Linked DNA regions of Streptomyces venezuelae. The protein of the gene in region 1 interacts with the protein of each later gene in a pairwise test. Links are inferred from orthologs where the notes say so. Each region holds a gene or a part of one and is shown on either strand. Other genes may lie near its edges.

What was found.
Region 2: the proteins of rpsL (region 1) and rimP interact in binary tests that used the Escherichia coli proteins (3 or more experiments, as listed by UniProt). The link is inferred for Streptomyces venezuelae from one-to-one orthologs.

The regions. Positions count from the first base shown.
Region 1 is NZ_CP029193.1:4,858,693-4,861,787, forward strand. What follows is about bases 314-3,095. They hold rpsL (30S ribosomal protein S12), read left to right. Parts: upstream 314-1,409; coding sequence 1,410-1,781; downstream 1,782-3,095. Other genes in these bases: DEJ47_RS22550 (hypothetical protein), read left to right, coding at 314-717; DEJ47_RS22555 (hypothetical protein), read left to right, coding at 729-1,145; rpsG (30S ribosomal protein S7), read left to right, coding at 1,784-2,254; fusA (elongation factor G), read left to right, coding at 2,294-3,095. In the rest of the region: more of DEJ47_RS22550, read left to right, coding at 1-313. UniProt on the Escherichia coli protein: With S4 and S5 plays an important role in translational accuracy. Interacts with and stabilizes bases of the 16S rRNA that are involved in tRNA selection in the A site and with the mRNA backbone.
Region 2 is NZ_CP029193.1:6,055,555-6,058,764, reverse strand. Bases 1-2,897 are described here. They hold rimP (ribosome maturation factor RimP), read right to left. Parts: upstream 1,750-2,897; coding sequence 1,252-1,749; downstream 1-1,251. Other genes in these bases: DEJ47_RS28095 (ferritin-like domain-containing protein), read left to right, coding at 2,565-2,897; DEJ47_RS28100 (hypothetical protein), read left to right, coding at 2,017-2,568; nusA (transcription termination factor NusA), read right to left, coding at 260-1,249; DEJ47_RS28115 (YlxR family protein), read right to left, coding at 1-127. Also shown: more of DEJ47_RS28095, read left to right, coding at 2,898-3,050; DEJ47_RS28090 (aminoglycoside phosphotransferase family protein), read left to right, coding at 3,078-3,210.

The DNA.
Region 1 (3,095 bases):
CTGGTCCCGATGGGACTCGCATGGCCCGGATCGCGCCCTTGGCGGACGGTGCTCTTCACGCTGGCCTACGGGGTGTATGCGGCTGCTCCGTACGCCGATGGCCAGAGACCGTGGGTCGCGCTGGCGGTGGCTGTGCTGCTGTCCCTGGGTTGCGTCCTGTGGAAGCACCCCGCAGGTATGCCGGAGGTGGGCTTCACCGTGACGATGCCGCTGATGGTGGGGCGGTTGGCCCGTACGCGCCGGGCGAGTGTCGCGGTTCTCGTGGGGGCCGTCTTCCTGGCTCTGTGGGCCGCCGGCGCAACGGTGGTGCCTCTGATGAGGGAAGCCGCTCTGAGTGATGAGATCGCGGTCTTCCTTTCGGCCGCGCTGGTCTCCGTATTCGGCGGTGGGGCTCTGGCGAGGTCGGTGACCGGTCCCGTACGCCGGGAGATTCTGGCACTGCCGGACAGTCCGGAGCGGCGTGCTGCTGTGGAGTTCATGAGCGCAGGACGGGCGATCGGGCTGCTGGAGCGGGGGCTTCTCTTCGCCTTCCTCGCCGCAGGCCAGCCCGAGGCCGCAGCTCTGGTGCTGGCGGCGAAGTCGCTGGCTCGGGTCCCCACGAGTGAACACGGCAAGCACGCGTCCGAGTACTTCCTCATCGGTACGCTGGCCAGTGTCATCGCCTCGCTCGGGATGAGCATGGCTGCTCGCTCGGCGGTCGGGCTGCCCATCCTCTAGGAGAAGCTGCCTTGGAGCTGAGAAGGCACCCACTGATCCAGAAGCTGCTGTCCCTGAATCTGCCGTCCTCGGACTACGTGGTGGCGGGCAGCGGGCCGCTGCTGGCGCACGGCATCAGGGAGCGTGTCGGAGACCTGGATGTCGTCGCTCGTGGGGCCGCGTGGAAGATCGCGGAGGGTTTGGCCGACCCTGTGGTCGCTCCGTCCGGTCACGGCCGCGTGGTGCCACTGTTCGGCGGCGCCATCGACGTCTTTGACCGCTGGTTGCCCGGCACGCCCGAGCCGGACGTCCTGATCAAGGATGCGGAGTGGATGTCGGGCATCCCGTTCTGCCCCTTGTCCCAGGTCCTCATGTGGAAAGAGCGCTCGCTGCGACCGAAGGATCAGGCGGATGTCCAATTGATCAAGGACTTTCTGCATCGGACTTGATCTGCAGATGTCCGGCGTGTCGCCCCCCATCGCATTTGTTTTGACCAGACTCGATGAGGTAGGTACGCTCAGACCTTGTGCCTGGGGTGTGCCTGGGCTCGCGCGCGTGTCATCAACCGCTGCGGGAGTCCGAGAAAGGCCACCGTAATCTGCGCTCCTTTCCGCCCTGTGGCGGGAGTCCGCAGCATTCGACACACCCGACCGCGTGGGTCGGCGAAGTTCCGGGTTAGCTTTACTATTCGGCACACAGAAACCGGAGAAGTAGTGCCTACGATCCAGCAGCTGGTCCGTAAGGGCCGGCAGGACAAGGTCGAGAAGAACAAGACGCCCGCACTCGAGGGTTCGCCCCAGCGCCGTGGCGTCTGCACGCGTGTGTTCACGACCACCCCGAAGAAGCCGAACTCGGCCCTCCGTAAGGTCGCGCGTGTGCGTCTGACCTCCGGGATCGAGGTCACGGCCTACATTCCGGGTGAGGGACACAACCTGCAGGAGCACTCCATCGTGCTCGTGCGCGGTGGCCGTGTGAAGGACCTGCCTGGTGTTCGTTACAAGATCATCCGCGGCTCGCTCGACACCCAGGGTGTCAAGAACCGCAAGCAGGCCCGCAGCCGCTACGGCGCCAAGAAGGAGAAGTAAGAATGCCTCGTAAGGGCCCCGCCCCGAAGCGCCCGGTCATCATCGACCCGGTCTACGGTTCTCCTCTGGTGACCTCCCTCATCAACAAGGTGCTGCTGAACGGCAAGCGCTCCACCGCCGAGCGCATCGTGTACGGCGCCATGGAGGGCCTGCGCGAGAAGACCGGCAACGACCCGGTCATCACGCTGAAGCGCGCGCTCGAGAACATCAAGCCGACCCTCGAGGTCAAGTCCCGCCGTGTCGGTGGCGCGACCTACCAGGTCCCGATCGAGGTCAAGCCGGGCCGTGCGAACACGCTCGCCCTGCGCTGGCTCGTCGGTTACTCCCGCGCCCGTCGCGAGAAGACCATGACCGAGCGTCTGCTCAACGAGCTCCTCGACGCCTCCAACGGCCTCGGTGCCGCTGTGAAGAAGCGTGAGGACACCCACAAGATGGCCGAGTCCAACAAGGCCTTCGCGCACTACCGCTGGTAGTCGCTACCCCCATCGAGACCGAGAGAAGACTGAGCCGACATGGCTACCACTTCACTTGACCTGGCCAAGGTGCGCAACATCGGCATCATGGCCCACATCGACGCGGGCAAGACGACGACCACCGAGCGGATCCTGTTCTACACCGGTGTGTCGTACAAGATCGGTGAGGTCCACGACGGCGCCGCCACGATGGACTGGATGGAGCAGGAGCAGGAGCGTGGCATCACGATCACCTCTGCTGCCACCACCTGTCACTGGCCGCTGAACGACGTCGATCACACGATCAACATCATCGACACCCCGGGCCACGTCGACTTCACCGTCGAGGTGGAGCGTTCGCTCCGCGTGCTCGACGGTGCCGTGACGGTGTTCGACGGCGTTGCCGGCGTCGAGCCCCAGTCCGAGACCGTGTGGCGTCAGGCGGACCGTTACGGCGTCCCGCGTATCTGCTTCGTCAACAAGCTCGACCGCACCGGTGCCGAGTTCCACCGCTGTGTCGACATGATCGTCGACCGCCTCGGTGCGACCCCGATCGTCATGCAGCTGCCCATCGGCGCAGAGGCTGACTTCAAGGGCGTCGTCGACCTCGTCACCATGAAGGCCTTCGTCTGGTCCGCCGAGACCAAGATGGGCGAGGCCTACGACATCGTCGACATCCCCGACACGCACACCGAGGCTGCCGAGGAGTACCGCGGCAAGCTGCTCGAGGCCGTCGCGGAGAACGACGAAGAGATGATGGAGCTGTACCTGGAGGGCCAGGAGCCCACCGAGGAGCAGCTGTACGCGGCGATCCGTCGCATCACCATCGCCTCCGGCAAGGGCGGCGACACCACCGTCACCC
Region 2 (3,210 bases), 1.2 Mb from region 1 along the record:
CGCGCGGATCGGGGACGCAGACGCCCTCTTTCCTCACGATGCGCAGCAGTTCGCTCTTGGCCGCTCGCTCCCGGCACCCCACACAGGTGCGCTCAGGGCATGCGCGGGCATGCGTCCGGCCAGACACGCTTAAGTCTACCTCCCCGCACCGACCTCACCCCTTTGGGGCAAGAATCGAACGGCTTCTCGCCACATACTGTCGTGATCGAAGCGGTGGCCGCCCGGAATTTATTCCCGGAGCGGCACCGCCCACAGCCCTCTACTGGTCGGCGGGCTGCTCCGTGTCGGGCCTGATGTCGATGCGCCAGCCCGTGAGCCGCGCGGCGAGGCGGGCGTTCTGCCCCTCCTTGCCGATCGCGAGCGAGAGCTGGTAGTCCGGCACGGTCACGCGGGCCGAGCGGGCGCCGAGGTCGACGACCTCGACCTTGCTGACGCGGGCCGGGGAGAGCGCGTGGGCGACCATCTCGGCCGGGTCGTCGGACCAGTCGACGATGTCGATCTTCTCACCGTTGAGCTCGCCCATGACGTTGCGCACACGGCTGCCCATGGGGCCGATGCAGGCGCCCTTGGCGTTGAGGCCCGAGCGCGTCGACCGGACCGCGATCTTGGTGCGGTGGCCGGCCTCGCGGGCGATGGCGGAGATCTCGACGGAGCCGTCGGCGATCTCCGGGACCTCCAGCGCGAAGAGCTTCTTCACCAGGTTGGGATGGGTGCGCGACAGGGTCACGGAGGGGCCGCGGACGCCCTTGGCCACGCGCACGACGTAGCTGCGCAGGCGCATGCCGTGGGGGTACCGCTCGCCGGGCACCTGCTCCTGCACGGGCAGGATGGCCTCCAGCTTGCCGATGTCGACCAGCACGTTCTTCGGGTCGCGGCCCTGCTGGACCACGCCGGTGACGATGTCGCCCTCGCGCCCGGCGTACTCACCGAGCGTCGCGTCGTCCTCGGCGTCGCGCAGGCGCTGCAGGATGACCTGCTTCGCGGTGGTCGCGGCGATGCGGCCGAAGTCGGACGGGGTGTCGTCGAACTCGCGGGGCTCCTGGCCCTCCTCGAGGTCGTCCGCCTCCTCCTTCGCCCAGACCGTGACGTGTCCGCTCTCACGGTCGAGCTTCACGCGCGCGCGGCGGTGGCTTCCCTCGGTGCGGTGGTAGGCGATGAGGAGGGCAGACTCGATCGCCTCGACGAGGAGGTCGAAGGAGATCTCCTTCTCCCGGACCAGACCCCGCAGGGCACTCATGTCGATGTCCACGGCTACGCCTCCTCTTCCTTCTTGTCCTTGCGGTTGAACTCGACCTGCACGCGCGCCTTGTCGATCTCGTCGAAGGCGAGGCGGCGGGACGTGGGCTTGCGGCCCTTGACGCCGGGCACTTCGAGGTCGAGGCCCTCGTCGTCCACGGTGAGGATGCGGGCGGTGACCTCGCCGCCCTCGGTGAGCTGGAACTTCACCAGGCGGTCGACGGCGCGCAGGTAGTGGCGGCGCTCGGTGAGCGCACGCTCGGCGCCGGGGGAACCGACCTCCAGGTCGTACTCGCCCTCGCCCATCGCGTCGGTCTCGTCGAGCTTCGCGGAGAGCGCACGGCTCACGTCCGCGATCTGGTCCAGGTCCACGCCGTCCTCGGAGTCGATCACGACTCTCAGCACCCGCTTGCGTCCGACGGAGGCCACTTCGATCTCTTCGAGATCCAGGTCCTGCGAGGTGACGAGCGGTTCCAGTAGTTGCCGCAGCCTCTCGCTCTGGGTGGTGCTCATCCGGGTGACTCCTCGGCCGCGTGTGCTGTTGTGGGTGCGTTGCAAGTCTGCGTGTCAGGTCAAAGGGTATCCGGTCCGAAGGGGTGTTGCCGCCCACGGGCGGGACGATACGGCGCTCCGTTCCGAGCCGATCGCGGGCGCAGGGCCGGTCCGAAGGTACGGTGATCACCGGGCCAGTGCCCATCGATCTCCCTTTCTGTTCCTTTCCGTTCCCTTTCGCACCTTTCTTGCTCGCGCCTTTTGGCCTTCCTTCCGAGGACGTCTGCCGTGCCGTCGTATCGCACCGCCCCGCGCTCCCGTCCGGGACCGCGCCGAAGGAGTCTGCTCACCGGCGCCGCGGGCGTCGCGTCCGCCGCGCTGCTCGCGGGCTGCTCGGACTCCGCCGACTCCGACACCGACGGGCGCCCGTCCGAGGCCCGGCGCCTGCGCGCAGCTGCGGCGAAGGACAGCCGGGAGCTCCTGCGGCGGTACGACGCCGTGCTCGCGGCGCACCCCTCGCTCGACAAGCGCCTCGGGCCGCTGCGGGGCGAGGTGCAGCGGCATGTGGAGGCGTTCGAGAAGAGCACGGACACCGAGAGCCCGTCCCCCACCGCGTCCGGCTCCCCCGCAGGCTCCACGCCGAAGGCACCCTCGCCCTCCGCGGCCCCCGACCCGAGGGCGGCCGTGCGCGACCTCGCCAAGGCCGAGCGCGAGCTGGCCGACCGCCGGGGCAAGGCCCTGCTCGACGCCCCCGCCGAGGAGGGCAGGCTGCTCGCCTCGGTGGCCGCCGCGGGCGCGGCCCACGCCTACCTGCTGACGGAGACGGAGGACGACAAGTGAGCGGTACGAAGGACTCGCCCGAGCCGTCGAAGGACGACGAGCTGAAGGCGCTTCAGGCCGCCCTCGGCGCCGAGCACGCCGCCGTGTACGGCTACGGAGTCGTCGGCGGCCGCATCGGCGACCAGCGCAGGGACGAGGCGCGCACGGCGTACGACGCGCACCGCGCCCGGCGCGACGAACTGCAGCGCGCGGTGCGCGACCTCGGCGGCGAACCGCAGTCGGCGGACGCCGCATACTCGCTGCCCTTCCCGGTGCCCGACGCCGCCGCGGCGGTCCGGCTCGCCACGGAGCTGGAGGACCGGGTCGCGGGCGTCTACTCCGATCTCGTACGCGCCTCGTCGGGCACCCGGCGGGGCACCGCGGCCCTCGCACTGCGGGAGGCGGCGGTCCGTGCGGCACGGTGGCGGGGCGGGAGCGTAGCCTTCCCTGGGCTCGCCGAGCGGTCGACACCGTCGTCCGCACCGGCGACACCCCAGGCGTAACGCGCTCAGGAAGGGAACGACTCGCGCATGGCTCTCGAACCGCCGCAGCGCCTCGTCACAGCACTCGGCGAGACGGCGCAGGACGGCGACGACTGGCTGGACAAGCTGCCCGGGGCAGTCGAAAAGGCCGTCGCTCTACGCGGGTTGACCGTCGAGCGGG